4 regions of the Peribacillus sp. YIM B13482 genome follow, and region 4 is predicted to be linked to each of the others. Evidence: riboswitches for the same ligand, from Rfam matches in the RefSeq annotation. Region 4 holds a riboswitch; each other region holds the start of a gene.
The links. Region 4 has a riboswitch for cyclic di-AMP ahead of ACFX4L_RS20265 (cation:dicarboxylate symporter family transporter). Riboswitches for the same ligand answer to the same signal wherever they lie in the genome.

Region 1: linked by a shared signal. The riboswitch ahead of ACFX4L_RS16300 (TrkH family potassium uptake protein) and the one ahead of ACFX4L_RS20265 (cation:dicarboxylate symporter family transporter) in region 4 are both predicted to bind cyclic di-AMP.
Region 2: linked by a shared signal. The riboswitch ahead of ACFX4L_RS18260 (APC family permease) and the one ahead of ACFX4L_RS20265 (cation:dicarboxylate symporter family transporter) in region 4 are both predicted to bind cyclic di-AMP.
Region 3: linked by a shared signal. The riboswitch ahead of ACFX4L_RS23410 (APC family permease) and the one ahead of ACFX4L_RS20265 (cation:dicarboxylate symporter family transporter) in region 4 are both predicted to bind cyclic di-AMP.

The regions. Positions count from the first base shown of each region.
Region 1 covers NZ_JBHZPF010000034.1:35,755-41,048, forward strand. Annotated here, with positions in the region: gene ACFX4L_RS16280 (ABC transporter ATP-binding protein) at 1-211, opposite strand, end outside; gene ACFX4L_RS16285 (TetR/AcrR family transcriptional regulator) at 329-928, shown strand; gene ACFX4L_RS16290 (MFS transporter) at 997-1,587, opposite strand; gene ACFX4L_RS16295 (hypothetical protein) at 1,731-1,922, opposite strand; cyclic di-AMP (ydaO/yuaA leader) riboswitch at 2,255-2,397, shown strand; gene ACFX4L_RS16300 (TrkH family potassium uptake protein) at 2,568-3,905, shown strand; gene ACFX4L_RS16305 (potassium channel family protein) at 3,929-4,585, shown strand; gene ACFX4L_RS16310 (hypothetical protein) at 4,635-5,039, opposite strand; gene ACFX4L_RS16315 (STAS domain-containing protein) at 5,178-5,294, opposite strand, start outside.
Region 2 covers NZ_JBHZPF010000042.1:37,148-42,441, reverse strand. Annotated here, with positions in the region: gene ACFX4L_RS18270 (hypothetical protein) at 86-250, opposite strand; gene ACFX4L_RS18265 (hypothetical protein) at 302-616, opposite strand; gene ACFX4L_RS18260 (APC family permease) at 862-2,688, opposite strand; cyclic di-AMP (ydaO/yuaA leader) riboswitch at 2,825-2,968, opposite strand; gene ACFX4L_RS18255 (GtrA family protein) at 3,379-3,834, opposite strand; gene ACFX4L_RS18250 (glycosyltransferase family 2 protein) at 3,794-4,816, opposite strand; gene ACFX4L_RS18245 (DUF6044 family protein) at 4,832-5,294, opposite strand, start outside.
Region 3 covers NZ_JBHZPF010000080.1:6,522-11,815, forward strand. Annotated here, with positions in the region: gene ACFX4L_RS23395 (YhgE/Pip family protein) at 1-995, opposite strand, end outside; gene ACFX4L_RS23400 (hypothetical protein) at 1,349-1,630, shown strand; gene ACFX4L_RS23405 (bacitracin ABC transporter ATP-binding protein) at 2,102-2,224, opposite strand; cyclic di-AMP (ydaO/yuaA leader) riboswitch at 2,372-2,516, shown strand; gene ACFX4L_RS23410 (APC family permease) at 2,674-4,500, shown strand; gene ACFX4L_RS23415 (lectin-like domain-containing protein) at 4,772-5,294, opposite strand, start outside.
Region 4 covers NZ_JBHZPF010000052.1:6,182-11,475, reverse strand. Annotated here, with positions in the region: gene ACFX4L_RS20270 (hypothetical protein) at 1-487, opposite strand, end outside; gene ACFX4L_RS20265 (cation:dicarboxylate symporter family transporter) at 858-2,117, opposite strand; cyclic di-AMP (ydaO/yuaA leader) riboswitch at 2,290-2,439, opposite strand; gene ACFX4L_RS20260 (efflux RND transporter periplasmic adaptor subunit) at 2,641-3,903, opposite strand; gene ACFX4L_RS20255 (hypothetical protein) at 3,918-4,580, opposite strand; gene ACFX4L_RS20250 (diacylglycerol/lipid kinase family protein) at 4,707-5,294, opposite strand, start outside.

The DNA of each region.
Region 1 (5,294 bases), on a different contig from region 4:
CATTTGGCACTTCATGATCCAGAACCGTGACTTTACCAGCATCGGGCTTAATCAATCCGACAATCATTTTAATCAAGGTCGTCTTTCCGCATCCGGATGGACCTAACAAGCCAAAAATTCCACTTTTTTCAATATTCAGGCTCAATGGCTGAATGACCTTTTTATGATGAAAACCCTTAGCAATTCCTTCAATAGAAATCGCATTTTTCATTGTACACACATCCTCCCTCTTTAATTAACACGGTGTTGAGTGTATCATCATTCTAAGGTAGCTTTTAGTCTAATACAATCAACACATTTCGAAAAATGTTTAGTGAGGAGACATTCAATGGCGGAATTTCATGAGGATATGGTACAGAAGAAGAAAAAGCAGATACAACATCATTTTATTGCACTCGTTGAAACAGAGGGGTTCCCACATGTCTCAGTGAAGAAAATTGCAGAGCGCGCCAACATTAATCGGGGCACATTCTATTTGCATTACACAGATAAATATGAATTGATGGATCACTTACAGCAGGAATTGTTAAATGAACTTCAAACTCGAATTACTGCCATTTTGCCGAAAGAGGCTTTTTTGGCCCTCCATCAACAACAACTTTACCCGCCTTTCGTAGCAATTTTTCAATTCATCAGTGAACATGCGCACGCATTAAGGGCCATTCTTGGAGATAAGGGAGATCCTTCTTTTGCAAAAAAAATAAAGCTTGTGTTCGGTGAAGTACTATTGGAGCGTTTGATCAGCCAGCATCCAGCAGCTAAAGATGAAGCATTCCGCATGTATATGCACGCCTTCATGACATCTGCGATTTTAGGCGTTATACAGGAGTGGCTGGAGAATTGCGAAGAGCAAACGGCGGAAGAAATGGCGAAAATTCATTTTCAAATCCTGAACTTCATCAGCCAATTACGGACATTCATTCAATGAATTTTTATAAAGGCATGTTCCATTTACATGCCTTTAGGATAATAAAATGGGATAATCCCCCTTTAAACTTACATCTTTTCCCCCGCTTTGACCTCTCCCCTTCCAACCTGATAATACCTGCTCTTCGAGGCCTTCATACTAAGCATGGACAATAAAATGGATATAGCAAGCATGATCATTGAACCTGAAATCACCACGAACCGAATCGAAATGAACTGAACTGAAACACCAACAATTACGGTAGTGATGATGATCAATAAAGCTTCTAACAAGCCAAAAACACTTCCGACCCTGCCCATGATTTCCACGGGAATATTATTTTGATAAAAGGTTTGAAAGCCTGTGTTGGCAAACGCCAATGAAAGGGCAATGATGAAAAAACCGATGGCGGCCATTGAAAAGGAATTCGAAAAGGCATAGACCATATAACCTATCGAGACAAACAAAGATCCAAGACCAATCATGTACGAGATTTGCACTTTACTGATGAATACGGCATTGACTATAGCACCCGCAATGATACCTGCTCCGGCGATGCTTACAAGGAATCCGTAATCGCTGTCCGACAAAAGGAGTATGGCCTTGGCAAACGCTGCTTCTTGGGAATCGATGGCCGTTTCCATCACCACCATGCAGCTGAATAAGAAATAAATAAGCATAATTTTCAAAACAAAAAAACTCATTCAAAATTAAATGAGTTTGAAAGCAAAACAAGATAGGAATTTTTCGCTCAGCGTTCCCGAATAAGACACAGGAATGACATAATTGAATACCGTTAAATGAATGTTTGGATTCAGTTGATTTACTTTAGGGAAAACAATTTTAAAAACGGATTCTTTTTCTTATCCGTTATCCTTAACTCATTCATTATGATTTGGTCCTCATGATCGGCTATCCATTTCCTTAGTGCATCTTTATCCTGGCATTGTGTTAAATATGTCTGGCCACCCTTGCCTGTAGCGTTAATAACATATCTATTGAACGTCTTCTCCATAATTGCCCGCCTTTTTTATAAAATGTCTGAAACCTTTAAATACGAATGCAATGACTTTTTCTTTATGCTTTTCAAAAGAAAAATAATTTATATATATTAATAACATTGATTGGCAATGACCTGTTCAGCTAGAAAGTGTTGAATCAAGTACACCGAAACTGTTATCATAATCGGATTAATCGAACCTATCATAATGTGCTAACTAATATTTGTCAATACGTTTTATCAATGTAAATAAAACGTAAATTTTCAGTTTTATTAAAGAAATATTTTTTTACAATTTAGGGGTTTACAACTGCTAAATGTTGGGAGTAGAATACGTTTATCAATTTAATACATTTCGGCCAAAACTCAAAGGAATTGAGTACGGAGGACCCAATCATTTGGGGTTAATTCTGCCATGCAGAAGGGATGAGATCAGCTCTTTCGCCATCCTACCCGTCAGCTAACTTCGTCGGCTAAAGCGAAGGAGGTCATAAGACCGCCTATTTCGGGAGCTTTTTTTTGCACGCTTTTTGTGACAAAATAGCTGTTCGATGATTACGCAGGTCTTTTTATTATGCTAAAAAAGGATTTGATAAAAGGATTGATGGTTAAGATATTCATACAGTTTTACACATGTCATTTTTAGGTAGGGATGATCAATTGATAAAAGCAAAAAATTTATTGGATCCGCCAAAAATCCTTGTACTCGGCTTTGCCACCCTGATACTTATTGGGGCCTATTTGCTGACCCTGCCGATTTCCACTGAAAATGGGAACGGCCTTGCTTTTCTGGATGCTTTATTCACCTCAACCTCCGCTACATGTGTAACAGGACTAGTCGTAGTGGATACGGGAACGACCTTCACCACTTTTGGTGAATTGGTCATCTTAACACTGATTCAGATAGGCGGCTTAGGATTCATGTCATTTGCGACGTTTTTCTTTTTCCTTTTAGGCAAAAGGATTTCTTTAAAAGGCAGGTTACTCTTGCAGGAGTCCTTAAATAATCTTTCCATGGCAGGTATAGTCAAGTTAGTAAAACGGCTTTTAATTTTCACGGCCATCATTGAAGGCTTGGGTGCCCTTATCTTATCGATTCGCTTTTCTTTTGACATGCCAATCGGCAAAGCGATCTATTACGGGGTTTTTCATTCCATATCGAATTTCAATAATGCCGGTTTTGATTTAATGGGAGAATTCAAGAGTTTGACCCCTTATGTATCGGATCCATTCGTAACCCTTACGGTCGCCTTCCTGATCACGTTTGGCGGAATAGGTTTTATCGTGATGAATGAACTATACGAATATCGTGATACCCATCGTTTATCTTTACATACGAAGGTTGTTCTGATGACTAGCCTGACACTTACAATCGCCGGCGCAATTTTAATCTTTTTATTCGAGTTCGGTAATGCCAAGACATTGCAGCCTTTATCTTTCATGGGTAAAACGTTATCGTCTCTATTTCAATCGGTTTCACCAAGGACGGCCGGCTCCAATACGCTGAATATCCCTGATTTGACTCAACCCACAATACTGCTCATCATTTTCTTGATGTTCGTTGGGGCTTCACCCGGATCGACTGGCGGCGGGATTAAAACAACCACATTTGCGACGCTTATCGGAACGGTCTGGTCACAGATTAAAGGAAAGGGTGATGTGGTATTATTCCGGCACCGCATTGTGAGTGAAACGATCTTTAAAGCATTATCCGTTACATTCATTGGCGTATTCATGGTTTCAATCATTTCCATTCTGCTGACCATCACTGAAAGCGGAAGTGACTTCTTGATGATTTTATTTGAAGCCACTTCAGCATTTGCCACCGTGGGACTTTCAATGGGTTTGACCCCCGAATTATCACCGGTTGGCCGGATGCTCATCATTTTCACGATGTTTGCAGGCCGTGTGGGTCCTTTGACTTTGGCCTTCGCCATCGCTATGAGGCGCAAACCAGATCCGTTCCGACGTCCAAAAGGGAAAATCATGATTGGTTAAACATAAATGAAGGAGTGTAAAAGATGGGAAAAAGACAATATGCCGTGATTGGTTTAGGCAGATTCGGAACCAGTGTGGCCCATAGATTATATTCGGCTGGCCAAGAGGTATTGGGTATTGATATCAGCGGGGAAAGAGTCGAGAATGCGGAACTGAGCGTTACCCATGCAGTCATTGCGGATACGACTGAAGAAGAGACATTGAAATCCATTGGAATCCGCAACTTCGATTGTGTCATCGTAGCCATCGGAATTGATATGCAATCAAGCATTTTAACTACCTTGCTTTTAAAAGAGCTTGGGGTCAAAAAGGTGATTGCCAAGGCCCTTAATAAAAATCATGGTCAGGTGCTCACTAAAGTTGGAGCCGACTGGGTCATCTATCCTGAGAGGGATATGGGGGAACGGGTCGCGAACCAGCTTCTGTCCCCTAACATGCTGAACTATATTGAACTCTCTAAAGAATACAATATCGAGGAAATCATAGTCCCCATGAGCATGAAGGGAAAAAGCCTCAGGGAGCTGGATTTACGCGCAAAATATAATATCAGCGTCATTGCCATCGTGAGTAATGGGGAAATTATCATAGCACCATCACCCGATCAGGATATCCATGAAAAAGATATGCTTTTAGTAGTTGGCAATAAAGAAGATCTAGCCGTCTTTGCAAATATTGAATAATGGATCCCCTTCTCGTTTCCGGTTCTGGCTGTATGAAGATGAACTAAAATCAGCCGATTAAGAATGATTCATCATAGGACTTCGTGTCATATATATCGATTCCTATAAATTCCCTGCAGTCAGGATCTGAAAAGAGAAACACTAATTTCTTGGCATCAGGATGAGTAACTGACCGTTTTACAAGTACATCATTCAATCTTAAGGAATAATAGCTTTCACCATCAGCTGTAATTCCTATTGTGAATGTAGGCATCTCATCAGCCAGACCTTTAATTTTCAAGGCTGTTTTACCTTCCAATTCAATTCCTATGATTGGAATGCCTTTGCCGAAATCCAGAATGATATCCTCGTTAAGCGGGAGCTCGTCCGTTTTTGTAATGGTGTGCTTCAATGGTTCGGCTAAATAGATATAGCCCATACCCGCATCATCATCAAATGTCATATGCCTTTCCATAGTTCCACCTCCCTTTTCTGTAGCGGTTTCATTTTTATGTTTACCCATTCAAGAAGGCCGCTTTATGGCGGTCTTCTTGAATGGATTTTATACTTTTTTCACTAAAACGAACATTCCCCTGCCATGAATACGTATGTATTATTTAATGGTATTGATGGCTTGGGCAAGAGTGGATTTTATCATCACTTTATCAAAAGGCAGTTGAAGCTTAACAGCAGTCTTGGCTATTTCCGGCCGAAGTCCTGAAAGGGTTGT
Region 2 (5,294 bases), on a different contig from region 4:
TGTTGTTCGCATTATTTGAATTGAACCTCGGTAATTTTATCCAGTTCCCGCAGAAATAGTGTTCAACACAAAAAGGGCTGCAGTCTCAGCCCTTTTTGACGATAGTGATATTAATTGCAGCTACCCACCATGTTATGATGTTGCATGTCCATTTCCGAATCATCACTACCTTGAAATAATCACTTTCATAAACAGCCGTCGTTCCGATAAAGATGAGGGAGAACAAGAGAGTCAGAAAGAAAAGGAGCAAATCCCCTCCCACTTTTTGTTTCTTTTACATCCTCTCTCTTTATATAAAAAGTCACAAAGAATATACTGGGAAGGTATTCAGATTCATCGAAATGATCATGAAAGTTTGTGAATCAAGAGCCAGCATGACCCCAAGCATGGCTCCTATCAGTGTTGTTGATAGAGACTCCATAACCGCTGTTAAACCGAATGGCCTTCCGCTATTGATGCTGCCACTGCACATATTGAGATGGCCAGAACGGTAAAACCGCAGCTTGCCGGGCAACAGGAATGGCAGCATTAAACTTGCCGTTATACTTAACATCATGACCATGCATTTACCCAGGCTAACACCAATATGATTATGGTGAAATACTCTAGTTAGCAAATGCAAAATCCAGTAGCCTATATGTTATGAAAGATGAAGTATCCTTGCACCTTACTGAGCAATAATAGTTATTGTGAAATTAATGAGTTATTAATGAATGATCTTATTATATCGGGGGCGTTAGTTTGAAAAAAGACAGCCGTAGTGCTGTCTTTTTAATTATGAGATTATAAATAATATACGAACAGAGCCCAATAAAAAAGCAAACCATATGTAGGTTTGCTTCTTTTCTTAGATGATGGAACTTACTTCTTCAAATGATAGGGAACTGTCGCAACAACTACATTTCTTCTATAAAGCAAGTAGGCCTTAATCAGTAAACTTGATTGGTTATGAAGAATATTGTGCCAGCCTTTCTTCGGAATAAATTGCGGGATTATTACCGTAACTTTATAGTTGGATTCACTCGCTTTATGTTCAACTGTATCCACGAATTTAGTTAATGGCTGTATGATACTCCTGTAATAAGAGTTTAGTGTGACGAGTCTAACATCTGGCTGCCACTTTTTCCACTTTTCTTCAAATTTCTTTTCATCTTCTCTTTCAAAAGCAACATAAACGGCAATGACCTGATGTGCTGATAGAGATTTAGCATAATTTAAAGAGTTCTCAACCACATGAGTTATACCGGCCACAGGCACAATAATGATATTCCCTTCTATTGGCAAGATGGGCTCACAAGTTGTAATCCTTAGCTGGTCTCCGACTGCTTCATAATGCTTCCTAATTCGATGAAAAATTAAAATGATGATAGGTAAAAAAATCAAAACAGGCCAAACCTGAGTAAATTTGGTTAAAAAGAATATCATCGTGACGATAAAACTAATAGTGGCACCAATTGAATTAATGGTTAATTTCATGATCCAGCCTTTTGGCTTTTCGCGTATCCATTTGACAATCATCCCGGTCTGGGAAAACGTAAATGGAATAAATACCCCTACCGCATAAAGTGGAATAAGATTTTCTGTATGTCCCCCAAATGCGACTATTAAGATGATGGATGCAAGTCCTAGTATGATAATTCCATTGGAATATCCTAATCGGTCCCCTCTAATCGTAAACGCCCTTGGTATGAATTTATCTTTTGCAAGATTCACCGCAAGCAAGGGGAAAGCGGAATAGCCAGTATTGGCAGCAAGAATCAAGATCAATGCAGTCGTACCTTGAATGAAGAAATACATGAAATTCCGACCAAAGATCTCTTCAGCAATCTGCGAGACGACCGTTACCTCTGCGCTAGGAACAATGCTTAAATAGTAGGCTAAGAATACGATTCCCGTAAATAATACAGCCAGTAAGGAACCCATAGCTATTAAAGTTTTTGCAGCATTATTCGGAGCTGGGTCTTTAAAGTTCGGAATCGCATTGGAAATCGCTTCGACTCCTGTCAATGCGGAACTTCCTGATGCAAATGCTCTTAGCAGTATGAATAAACTGATGCCCGCTACTGGAGTCCCGATTGGCGCGTGTAATTCCGGTGAGACTCCTCCTGTCAGGATTTTGTAAATTCCTACACCAATCAAGATGAACAATGCTAAAACGAATAGATACACCGGATAGGCCAAAACAGAGGCCGACTCCGTAACCCCTCTTAGATTAAGGATGGTAAGCAGAAATACAAAAACGATGGCTATGCCTACATTATATGCATGAAGGCCGGGAAAGGCGGACGTGATAGCATCCGTACCTGCAGAAACACTTACAGCTACAGTTAAAATATAATCGACCAATAAGGATCCTCCAGCTATCAACCCTGGATTGATACCTAAATTGTTTTTTGAAACCACATAGGCTCCCCCGCCATGAGGATAAGCAAAAATGATTTGTCTATAGGACAAGATCAATGCAGCCAACAGTAACAATACTCCGATGGCGATGGGTATGGAATACCAGAATGCCGCAGCACCGACCGTGATCAGAACGATTAATATTTGCTCCGGTCCATAAGCAACCGAAGACAAAGCATCAGAAGATAATATCGCCAAAGCCTTGGTTTTGTTAAGCTTTTGATCACCTAGTGCATTTGATTTTAAAGGTCTCCCGATCAAAAACCTCTTTATAGAAGATAACATCAAGAATTCACCACCATTTTTAAGTTATAAGTTTATGTTACCCAGCTATAGAAAAAACAAAAAAAATGGAAAAATGCCCACAAGTCATAACTAAATAGACCTGTAGACATCCACTTTTTTGTCTAACAAGCTCCACCTTCCCTCTCATATAACGCTTACGAGGTTAGCTGTCGGATTCGGACCTAAGAGTAGCCCTACCTTGAAAGGATTCACCCCTTGGATTGTTAAAATAATCCCATACCGGACCCCCCGTACCATAAGGTTTAAGCGATTTAGAAATACGAAACTGTTGATTATCATACTCCCGTGAAATGGAAAAGTAAATGAAAATTTTGCACAGTAAAATAATAATTTATTTTAAGTGAGGCTTTGTTCTGACGTATATAACATAAGTCATCCAAGTGCATGATTCGAAGGTAGGAAAAAGGTGAATAACTTGTTAAAAAAGAGAAACTTCCCAATCAATTTTTAAGAAATGAAAGAACAAAAACGGTGGGTCCTTAAAAGGGAAAATTACCGAATTACGAAACTGTTTAAATCTCTAATTTATTAACGGTTCACCTTTCTTATTAAAAGGATCTGCCCCCGCTTGGATAGGTTTGCAATATATAAACTCCACGCTGAAAATCAAAAATTCGCTTCTTGAAATCCACTTTGATTTCCATCCAAAGGGGCATTCTTTGATTCTAATCAGTTCCTTCCTTCTTGAATTGTTCCCAAATTGCTTTTTTTAAAGACAAAGTATTTCTGGCCAATATAGTTCAGTACTGTATAAAAGATTGTTCCGATAAGTACAGCCACATTTTGCTGAATGGAAAAATGAACGGATGCTTCCAAGGATCCTGCAATGGCTTGTCCTAAAGAATAAGCCGCGGAATAACAAATCAGGATGACGCAAAAGAAACGGGCAACCCCTCTCCGCCAATCTATATCGCTTCTAAAAGTAAAAGTCCTGTTCAACAGAAAACTCGTTACTGCTCCCATACCATTGCCGAAAAAGGTAGAGATCCAGTAAGATAATTCAAGAACATTCATGAGAAAAAGCATGATGGAAAGTCCAACCCCTGTATTGACCATTCCAACCAATAAAAAGCGGATAAAGGAGTTAGTGTGTTTTAGATAGTTTTTCAATACTTGTCCGTTCATTATCTAGTTGCTCCCGTTTATTTAAATCGAGCGGATTAAATAAATCCAGATCCACAATATATTTAGGCCGGCGTTTGGATTCATTATAGATTTTACCGATATATTCCCCAATCAAGCCGACAGCAATCAACTGGAGTCCGCCGATCAACCAGATGGAGGTAATTAATGAGGTCCAACCAGTTTCGGTCTGCCCAAAAAACTTTAACCATAAAAAGTATGACCCAAAAAGTAAGCTAATGAAAAAGGAAAGACATCCTAGCCATAATACAAGCCGGATCGGTGTTACTGAAAAGGAAGTAATGCCATCAAGAGCAAAAGCAACCATCTTCTTAAATGGATATTTCGTTTCCCCTGCCAATCTTTCTTTGCGGTCATAATAAACAGAGTCCGTCTTAAACCCAATAAGCGGGACGATTCCCCGTAAAAAAAGATTCGTTTCTTCAAATCGTTCCAACTCCACGATCGCCCTTTTGCTCATTAGCCGGAAATCTGCATGATTATAGACAAGGTTGACCCCCATTTTGTTCATCATTTTATAAAAGCCAGTTGCAGATGTTCGTTTAAAAAATGAATCAAGGTCCCTTTTTTGGCGGACGCCATATACAATTTCACATCCTTCAGTGAATTTCCGAATGAATTCAGGGATGACTTGAATATCATCTTGTAAATCTGCATCAATTGAAATCACACAATCCGAGGCTTCCTTGGCTGTAAACAATCCGGCAAGGAGTGCATTTTGGTGGCCTGCATTCCGTGAAAGCTTTAGTCCACGAACATATTCATTGTTAATCGTTTCCTTATATATGATCTTCCATGTTTGATCTTTACTTCCATCATCAACCAATAGAATTTTACTTTGACCAGACACAACATTTTCTTCGACTAAACCCCTCACCAATCCACAAAGCTGGGAAATGGTATCCTGCAAAACACTTTCTTCGTTATAACAAGGTACAACAATCGTCACTATCGGTGAATTCACAATATCCCCCCCTTTTCAAATGACTCTGTATAAATGAATTTTCCAAACGGTCCCTTTCTTTGTGAAAATCCTATCCAGTTCCAACCCGTTTTCCTTCGCGTTGTTGATTGGTACGGCAGAAAATATATACTTGCCGCCTAATCCTTTAAACGCATCTACATTAATCTCCAAATTATCCAACTCTTTCTTCGAGCCTTTTTTGAACATATAATGCTTACCAAGCTCATCGGCAAATAGGTAACAACGTCCTCCCCATTCATCAAAGTAGATTCTGATGTTTTTATTCTTTGCCAATTCGTTTTCAATTATTTGACGAAATTGATGTTTGTATGTAAGCGGATAGAAATTGTTATAGCTATCGAGCGTGTAAAACCCATTAAATTGGGCGATAGCAGGATGTAGACCGATGCTTGCAACCCGATATTCTTCCTGTGGGAGGCCAATATGCTCTTCTATATCCTGAAAAAGGCTTTCTGCA
Region 3 (5,294 bases), on a different contig from region 4:
TTAACTAGTTGGTTCTGCCCTTGAAGGATTTGTTGTAAGGAGTTCAGTTGACTAATCATTTCAGGCTGTCTTTCATATATATCCCCCAACGCGATTAATAGTGGGTCAACTTTGTCTTGAATTTCAATTGTACCTTGGTGTGCCTGCTGTAGGTTTCTTTTAAGATCATTAGCTCCTTGTTCTAATTGTTTAGAACCTTTGGCGAGATTTTCACCAGTTTTGTTAAGGACACCCAAGCCATTTTCTAAATTATCCATACCACTATTAAGTGTTTGAACCCCGTTAGACAATTGACCAATTTCCGTTTGAAATTGTTGAGTTCCATTGCGTAAACTTTGTGTACCATCTTTAAATAAGACGGTACCAGCAGCTAAACTCTGCAAATGGTCTTGTAGTGTTTTGGAGGAATTTGTAATTTTGTTGGCAGCCTGGTCTATTTTATTCGCTCCTTCAGCTGCTTTTTGTAAATGCTCGCCTACTTCATTTAAACTATTAAATAATGTGACTGCATATTGTTTTGTGATAGAATTTGATATTTTCTCATTGATTTTACTAATTCCAGAGGTTGCTATCTTTGATGCAGTATAGTTTTTCCCCGGATTTGTGTAATATCTCAGGCCCATTTTACTAGGATGTTTATCTAACAAGGTAGCTCCATTTTTAGAGAAATCATTTGGAATTTCGACTACCATGTAAAAATCTTCATTTTTTAATCCTTTAAACGCTTCTTTACTATTGGTAAATTTCCATTTAAACGAGTGATTCTGTTTCAAATCATGAACCAAATCTTTTCCTAACTGTAAATTCTGCCCAGAAAATTTTGATCCCAGATCTTCATTTACTACTGCAATTGGAAGATCTCCAGTTTTAGAATAAGGATTTCTAAAAGCGGATAGAAAAATGCTGCTATAGAGCAACGGTACAAAAAGAATGACTATCAATGTTAACCCAGTTTTGCGATGGCTGAAAATATTTTTCCACTCGCCTCTTATCATATTCAATTATATTATCCCCCATTGTTTCTAGTACTAAATATATTTTGTAGGACCCTAATTTCATAGCTAATTTTACTATAAGATGTCCTTGGGTGTTAGACTTCATTTTTCCATTTTTAATAATTTTTTTAATTCGCCCAATTCACCGTCTGGAAACGATTAGCCCACGTTTACATGTTCCGGAAGCTGCTCATTATGTATATGATTTTACCGTGAACTTAAATTCAAGGGTGATGAAATCCTGCGATTCAGCGAGTATTGGTGAGAAAGTCGTATAAACTGAGGGAGTTGAAGAAGGATTTTGTTTTTACGTTAAACTGTATACAGTTTAACGGTTTTAGGAGGTGAAAATGATGAAACGTGCGATAGGAATTTTTCTTACTCTTTCATCTTTACTAACATACTTAATAGTAGACATGCTTTATGACCCTGTTAAGAATACAATAACAACAACAGATATGAATTCAGGAGTTACAACAGTAACAGTACATTATCAATATCCTTTGATGTTTTGGGTAATTTGTGTCATTTTAATAATTACTTTTATTCTTGGGATTTACTTTATTCTAGCAAAGGAAAAGCAATATGAGGAATGTCCACTCTGTGATACTCCAGAATATACTAGAAATAAGTGAATCGAACTCCCATGAAAATTAAAAAAGCACAAAATCCAGAAAAAACCACAATAAAATAGACCCAGTAAAAACGCTTTTAAAAAAAAGGCTGAGCCTTATGAGTGATCTGATTGAGTTTGGTAAATCGTTAAACAAAAACCTCCAATTATAGAAAATTAAGTAGAGGCTAGCGCGACGACCAAAAAAGGATTAATCTCCCATGAGTGCTACCCATAAAGGGCGCGACAGTCGGTGGTACACCGTGGTCATCGGAGTCAGACTAACGGATGGGCTCAAAGGCACCATAGTTCAAAGGCCTTCTTCGCCAGCCATTAAAACATTATCGACATAGAGACCAATTTTCATTCTCTGTGGTGAAGCGCTGATTTTTGCGCTTCATGAATGGCTAACGGGGCAGTTTAATGAAAAAGTGAGGACATACACAATGGTATGAGTTCAATATCTAAAGGTACTTTCTTGTGGACTTATATTCTAATCATTGTTTATGGGTTCTGCAATTTGTTCTTTTGTGGGACCTCCATATTGCTGGTTAATGTCTTTAGCTAACTCATCTAAAAATTCATCAGATAAAAAGGGACTATTATCTTTGAACATGTAAATCCTCCTTTCGTGTTAGAAATCAAAAATACTAAAGCATGAACTAATATGTACTACTAACATTTCCGTTATCCTCGGTTTTAATCTTTTACATAAAATTCATTTACATTCTCTGAACACAGGAGTATTATAATCACAGTTCAAATTTCTAAATCGCTGAAACCATTAGGTACGGGGGAACCATTTTTGTGGGTTGTTACTTAACCCAAGGGGTGAATCCTTTCAAGGTAGGGCTACTCAAAGGTCCGAATCCGACAGCTAACCTCGTAAGCGTTAAATGAGAAGGAAGGTGGAACTTGTGACACACGAAAAGTGATGTGCCTACAGGTCTATTAAATATGACTTGTAGGCACTTTTTTATGCATGTAAAATTATTTCTTTTTTGAGTAATTACTATTGATAAGGGTAAAAATTAACCAATAGATATATTAGGCGGTGCGTGATTAATGATTCCATTCATAAAAAGGCTTTTAATTGGACGACCTTTGAAATCCAATGAATTAGGAGAACAGAAACTTAACAAAACGAAAGCATTAGCAATCCTTTCTTCTGATGCTCTATCATCAGTGGCATATGGTCCTGAACAAATTTTGATAGTATTGATTACGTTAGGTGCAGCAGCATTTTGGTATTCAATTCCTATCGCAGTTGGTGTATTAATTCTTTTAACAGCTCTCATATTGTCTTATAGGCAAATCATCTTTGCTTATCCTCATGGCGGTGGAGCGTATGTGGTTTCAAAGAGCAATTTAGGTGTAAATCCAGGCTTAATAGCTGGAGGATCCCTATTGGTAGACTACATACTAACTGTTGCTGTAAGTGTGTCTGCTGGGACCGATGCTTTAACATCTGCCTTTCCCACTTTACATAACTATAATGTGGTAATTGCCATTGTATTTGTAATTCTTATTACAATTTTGAATTTAAGAGGAGTAACGGAGTCTGCTTCAATATTAGCCTACCCCGTTTACTTATTCGTTTTTGCGTTGTTTATATTAATTGGTGTGGGTATTTATAATATTCTAACTGGAGGAGTTTCTCCTGAATTACACACCCCAATAGGTACACCTGTGGCGGGAATCAGTTTGTTTATTCTTTTAAGGGCGTTTGCTTCAGGAAGTTCGGCCTTAACAGGGGTTGAAGCCATATCGAATGCTATTCCTAACTTTAAAGACCCAGCTCCAAATAATGCGGCTAAAACATTAATGGCAATGGGAACCTTGCTTGCCATACTGTTTTCAGGAATCGTATTTTTAGCCTATTATTATGGCATTTCTCCAAGTGGAGAGGTAACCGTTGTTTCCCAAATTGCCGAAGAAACTTTCGGACGGAATTTCATGTACTTCTTTATTCAAGGAACTACAGCATTGATATTAATCCTTGCTGCGAACACTGGTTATTCGGCTTTCCCGTTGTTGGCAGTGAATCTTGCAAAGGATAAGTTTATTCCAAGGATGTTTCTAGTTAGAGGGGACCGATTAGGATATTCAAATGGCATCATCATCCTTGGTATTGCTTCAATACTTTTAATTGTTGCTTTTCAGGCAGAAACAGAGCATCTAATCCCACTTTATGCAGTTGGAGTTTTTATTCCATTTACATTGTCCCAAACAGGAATGATGGCTAAATGGATTCGTGAGAAGCCTCAGGGGTGGCTTCCAAAACTAATAGTTAATACGATTGGTGCTGTTATTAGTTTCACGGTCACAATGATGTTCTTTTTAACAAAATTCTCACAGGTTTGGTCAATCCTAATTTTTCTACCTATCATTGTCCTTCTCTTCCATCGAATTAAAAAGCATTATGAAGCTGTTGGAGACCAACTTAGGCTTACAACTTGTGAACCATCTGTGACCATTGACGGTAATGTTATGATAGTGCCTGTTGCTGGCATGACTCATGTTGTAGAGAATACCTTAAATTATGCTAAATCTCTTTCTCCTGAACAAATTATTGCTGTGTATGTTGCATTTGAAAGAGAAGACGAGAAGAAGTTTGAAGAACAATGGAAGAAATGGCAACCTGATGTAAGACTGGTGACACTGCACTCTCATTACAGAAGTATCATCAACCCACTTACCAAATTTGTTGATACTGTAGAGCATAAAGCAAGGGAAGGGAATTATCGGGTAACGGTTGTCATTCCACAATTTATTCCCAAAAAAGGCTGGCACAATATTCTTCACAATCAATCAAGTTTTCTTATTAAGGCCTTCTTACTGTATCGGAGAAACGTGGTAGTAACAACTGTACCTTATCATTTGAAAAAATAAAAAAGGAGGACTTCAATTTATGTATTTCTTAATAAATTAAGTATTAAACGGAGCTATTAAGCTTCTTCTACTTGAACTAACGGGTGCTTTACTTCAATAAGGGAGTTGCTTTGACAGCTCTTTTTTTATGGAGCTAACGGTGAAGAAAACTTGAAGAAACACAGAGGTGATAAATCTCTGTGTTTCTTCTTTTTTAATATATTTATTAAAACCAATTTTTATATTTTTAGGCACGTTTTCTAAGTCTATTACTAAATAAACTTTACAATTCTTACTTTGTAGGCTCTACAATTATTTTAATTCCACCTATCCATCCTGCTAAAAAGTTTTCAATAACTATTATTGGCTTTTTGTAGGGTTCAATTTTTGTTGGTATAAATGGATTACTTGTTAACTTTCTGTATCCTTTTTGTATTTGCTCCGCACCAAGTAACCTTGTATTTAGAATTTCTTGACTTTCTCCACTAGCAGAATCAGGTTTTAGTGATACTTTAACAATATGGTGTGCCACAGTTCCTTCATCTTCTGGTTTAACATATACTGTAATTTGATAAGAGATATTGTTTTCCAACTCCACTTGTTTGTATATGGCTACATGTTTATCTGAAAAAAATACCCATTTTCCATTTAAAGCATTTTCTTCATCTTCTTCTAGGATAATTGATTCACCAGAGAAGAATTTCCATCCTTTCGGATCACCATTCTCCCATCCATCATCAATAACAGGTACCATAACGATAATTGTTTTTTCGTCACTTTCTTCATAACTATTTAATACTTTATATGTGACATGG
Region 4 (5,294 bases):
CTTTTAACGGCTCCAGCTTTAGCGGAATCAGACTCCCTAACATCATATAATATGTAGAAAGTGAACGAAAATAAATTTTGTTGAACCAGCCATCATCCTGGGCAAGGTACACAAATTGATTATTCAATTTACGGAAAAATGGAGGATCCAGATGGGTTTTTGCATGCCCTAAATATAAAAGTTCAGCTAATTCCCTTCCATCCAATTCATCCAGCCCTTCCTCTTCTTCAAAATCAATCCAACAGAAATCTCCATATGCCCGGACATTTTCTTTAACGAGCTTTGCAATATCCTCAGATGAAGCGCTATCGAGCAGGACATTCAAATTGTATTCCCCACCATCGAATTGATGTTTCAATAATAAGATGGAATCCAAGGTATATGGCAGCGAATAGACAAATTCGCGAAAATTGAGTCCATTAAAAAGGACAAACCGTTCGGAAGCCTGCATATGCATATATAAGATATCATTGTTATCATTCTTCATAACCTGGTCCCCTCCGAGCTCTCAATCAATAATGTTATTTTATCAAACTTTTGGGTTTTCAAGTAAGTTATATAACCCAGAATATTATTCATCATCTGCATCGTATGAATAATGTGAATACCTGAACTCTATAATCACCTACGGTTAAGGAACGAACTCGATAATTTTAAATATCCATAATAGTGAAAAATAAAGAGTTGGAGGAATTGACGACGGGTAAAATTGAATAAGGTTTTATCATTAATTCTTTTCATGAGGAAGCTTCCCTTTAAAAAACTTTTCGTTTGCACCTTCTGGCACGTCAAATATAAAGGATACGCTTTTCAAACACAAAAAATCCAGAGTGAAATATCACTCTGGATTTTTTGTATTAAGAAACTTGTTCTAATTCTTTATCGGAAGGAGGGTTGAATTGACCTTCCCATTTAGAGATGACGATTGCTGCAAGTGAATTACCGATAACGTTTACTACTGTACGTCCCATATCAAGAATACGGTCGATACCGGCAATAAATGCTAAACCTTCAATAGGAATACCAACTGTTCCTAATGTCGCTAAAAGAACTACGAAGGATACACCTGGTACACCCGCAATACCCTTAGACGTGATCATTAACACTAACATTAGCGTAATTTGCTCATAAGCACTTAAATCGATTCCGTACATTTGAGCGATGAAGATAGCTGCCAACGCTTGGTATAATGTTGAACCATCAAGGTTAAAAGAGTATCCAGTTGGAATAACAAATGTAGCTATATGTTTCGGACATCCCGCTTTTTCCATTTTTTCCATAAGTTTCGGAAGAACCGCTTCTGAACTTGCTGTAGAGAACGCAAGTACCAATTCTTCTTTTAGAAGTTTAATCAATGTAAAGATATTGAATCCTACAAATTTTGCAATAAGACCCAGAACGACAATTACAAAGAAAATCATTGTTCCGTATACAGAAAGCGCTAACTTACCTAACGGAATTAAAGATTCCAAACCGAACTTGGAGATGGTCACACCGATTAGTGCAAATACCCCAATAGGAGCAAATTTCATGACCATATTAGTTAGGTAGAACATTCCTTCTGCTGTACCTTGGAAGAAACGGAATACTGGTTTACCTTTTTCACCGATAGCCGCAATACTAATTCCAAACAATACGGAGAAGAAAATGATCGCTAACATATCGCCTTGTACCATAGCTTGTACTGGATTGGATGGTACAATGTGAACAAGTGTATCTACAAACGATTCATGCTGCTTAGTTTCTGCTGTATCAACATAAGTGGAGATATCAGTTTTTTCCAGATGATTCATATTTACGCCAACACCAGGCTGGAGGATATTCGCGGAAATTAAACCAACAGCAATCGCAATCATAGTTACCACCACAAAGTATGATATTGATTTAGCTCCTAGTTTACCTACTGCTTTTAAATCACCTACACCCGCAACTGCAACGATAAGACTTGATACAATGATTGGCACAACAATCATTTTAATCATTCGTAGGAAAATGTCTCCGAATGGCTGTAAAAAGTTTTGGGCCGTCTCATTACCATAAAAAATGGCACCAACGATAATCCCTAGAATTAAACCAATGAAAATTTGGCTAGCTAAACTTAACTTGAATTTCTTCATATACTTTCCTCACCTTCCATAAAGTCTTTGATGCAAAAACGTTTTGTCTCGGTAAGGGAAACAAGATACTAATAGAAAGAAAGTAATTTTTCTTTTTTTGAAAAACTCTGTCTTTACGCCGAAAAAAAAGACACTTCATGTGTCGATTTCATATTGGCGTGAATATTCACACATGTTCCCTTAAAGACGCTGACGAGGTTAGCTGTCGGGTTAGGAATTGGAAACACAATTTGCCCTTTCATTTCTGAATTCACCCCTAGTGGATTAAAATCCACAAAAATGGTTCCCCCGTTCTTGGAATAAGATTAAGCGAGTTAACTTATAATAAAATATTATACTAAAAAGGTTAATCTGTAAATGTTTATTCTCATCCATTTTAGAAAAAGTCTTTAAATATATCTGAATATTCTGCATTCTAGATGATTGCACCCAGTATTACACTTCCCGATTTTTAGTCATTTAAGCTATATGGATATATAAATAATAACTAATTTGACATCCCCTTTCTTTATGAAAGAAGCAGTTATTTTTCCAAAATGCCAAGTAACAGATACCTTACTTTTTCCCTAGAGGTGAATTTTTTATAAGTTGCAGTTTTCACTTTTTCAAATTGAATTGGGGTAATAAAATAAGAATGGTTCTTCGCTACCCTATTCGGTTCTAGCAGGATGACATCACCTACTGACGGTCCCTTTATTAGTTCCTGCTTACCTTCTGCTTTAAGCCCTTTTGAAATGTAGTGTTTATCCACATACCCTTTTTTAGTCAATTTGTAGACATGCGGCTTTTTTTGGTAATGCACTGCCTCGATGGGAATGGCGGGTACACCAGCTTTCTCATTGGTTATTACAGCAAGGTTGACTTTGGATCCCACCAACAAAGATTCGGTTTCTTCACCCTCCGGTTCGATTAAAGCCTGAAATGGAAATTTGTTATCCCTTTTTAGTGACGGCTCTTCTGCTGGATAGGAATGGATACGGCCTATCGTTCCTTTCAATGACTTTTTTAAATCAGAGGAACTTGCTTTTATAGTCATGCCCACTTTAGCTTTTTTCATCTCCTCTTCAGAGAAATTACCTTCAATTGCCATATTTGTTGAAACGATGGATATAATGGGGTTTTTCAGGTTTTTATTGATATTTTTAACTACACCATCAGCTTCACTCGTCGTTACAATCGCGCTAGCCTGCTCCTCAATTGAACTTAATTTAGCATCAAGCATTTTCACTTTTTCATTCAAACTGTTTTTTTCGAGTTCTTGCTTGTACATTTCTTGCTCAATGTTGCTTTTAATAAGATCTGAAGAGCTTGTTGTTATATTAATATCCAAGTTATTTTTCACCGATTCATCAATGACCGCTTTATCAGGATCACGGGTCAGGGCCCCTTGAGAAGCCCTTAACTTCCTAATATATTCGTCAATCCCTACAATTTCTCCCTCAGCAGCAGTTTTCTCCGCTTCCAAATTCGCTTTAAGTGCATCAAGTTCGGTTGTCGTATACTCAAACAACGAGGAGCCAGCCGCTACAGCATCCCCCTCTTTTACAAGGAATTTCTTAAAATCATTTTTCTTGGTTTCAAAATAGATATCGTACTCTTCTACAGGTTTAATTACCCCATTTGTTTGAATAGTATCCGTAATTGTATCTTTTTTTACCATTGACCAGTTTTCCACGAAAACAGTTCGTTCCGCTTTGCTTCCTTTTTTTTCAATAAGGTATATGTTGACGGTTATTAACACAATCGACGCAATAGAGACCGCTGTTATTTTCCATTTCCCACTCATTCTTTTCACCCGCCTTATACAAATACGCCCACTTGGATGTATGCTAAAAAGGCTTTAACAAACCACGTGGCCAGATAGAATAGAACAATCATTACAAGGACCAAATAATTATTTCGTTGTGAAAACTCCTTTAAATAGAAATATTGCAGGGCAATAATAAGAAATTGAAAAATGGTGATTTCGCTGAAAAAGTGAATAAAGTAATCACTTCTGAGAAAATACTGACCGATGACTCCCAATGAAAAAAGATTGGAATCATTGCCTATATCCATTAATACGAATAGAGGAATCAGTAATGCTTTTTCCAATAATTGCAACCCGAAAATGATCATTTGAACGATAACTAATTTTATGTATGGGATATCGGTAACGATCCAAAAGAAAAGGGCTGCTAAAAATATGTAAATGGATGGGTAGATAAGGCTTGCTATTATGTTGCCGCTCAATATCAGAAACTTTCCTGCTTCAAATTCATTAACACTCATCTTCGTGATTTCTTTAGAAAATGATTCAGAACCAATGCCAAAATAACCACCAATAGCAAATACTATAATACTAAGAAAATATAAAAATAGTAATTTCCATCCAAGCCGTGTGACTGCCTCTGCATTTTGCAGCTGATAACGACTTCGATGAGGCTCTAAAATGCCCTTTAACAATCTGACCTGGTACACCATATGTGTTCCTCCTGCAAAAAATGATATATCATCCTATATTTTATCTTATTTTGGAAACAATTGCAGAAATAAGGAATGAATGAAACAAAAAAAACACATACACTTACCCTTAACATGTAATCCTCCTCACCAATTTGGAGTTAATACCGATAAATGATGGCCAAGTACTTTAATTCGAGTAGGTGTTTGACTATAACTCTCTCCATCCATATCCACATCAAGTGGCCTCTTGTTTTCAATAGTCATGCTACCGGCCTGCACATAAGTCACACCAGACTCCGAGCTCAAATTTTCAATCCATGAACGTTTCATCGCTATTATTTCTAAAAATGCACCAAAGCTTGCGTTTTCCAAGATGGCAACGCCAAAGATCCCATCGTCTGGACTAACCATGGGAAAGGGGAGTAAATTAGTACCGATAAAACATCCATTCAAGACCAAAATCATGATTGCTTCCCCTTCAATGAAATTCCCATCATACTCAAGTTTATAGGAAAAGGGTGCATTATCACCAATCGTCCTTACTGCACTTAATAAATATCCTATCTTTCCGAACCTGTTTTTTTCCTGCACATCAATATTGCTTGATGCCTCAGTAATAAGCCCGATTCCCCAAAAGTTGGAGAAATAGTCATCGTTGGCCTGACCGATGTCAATTGAACGAACTTTTCCATTTACTATTGCCTCCGCAGCCTGACGAACATTTTGAGGAAT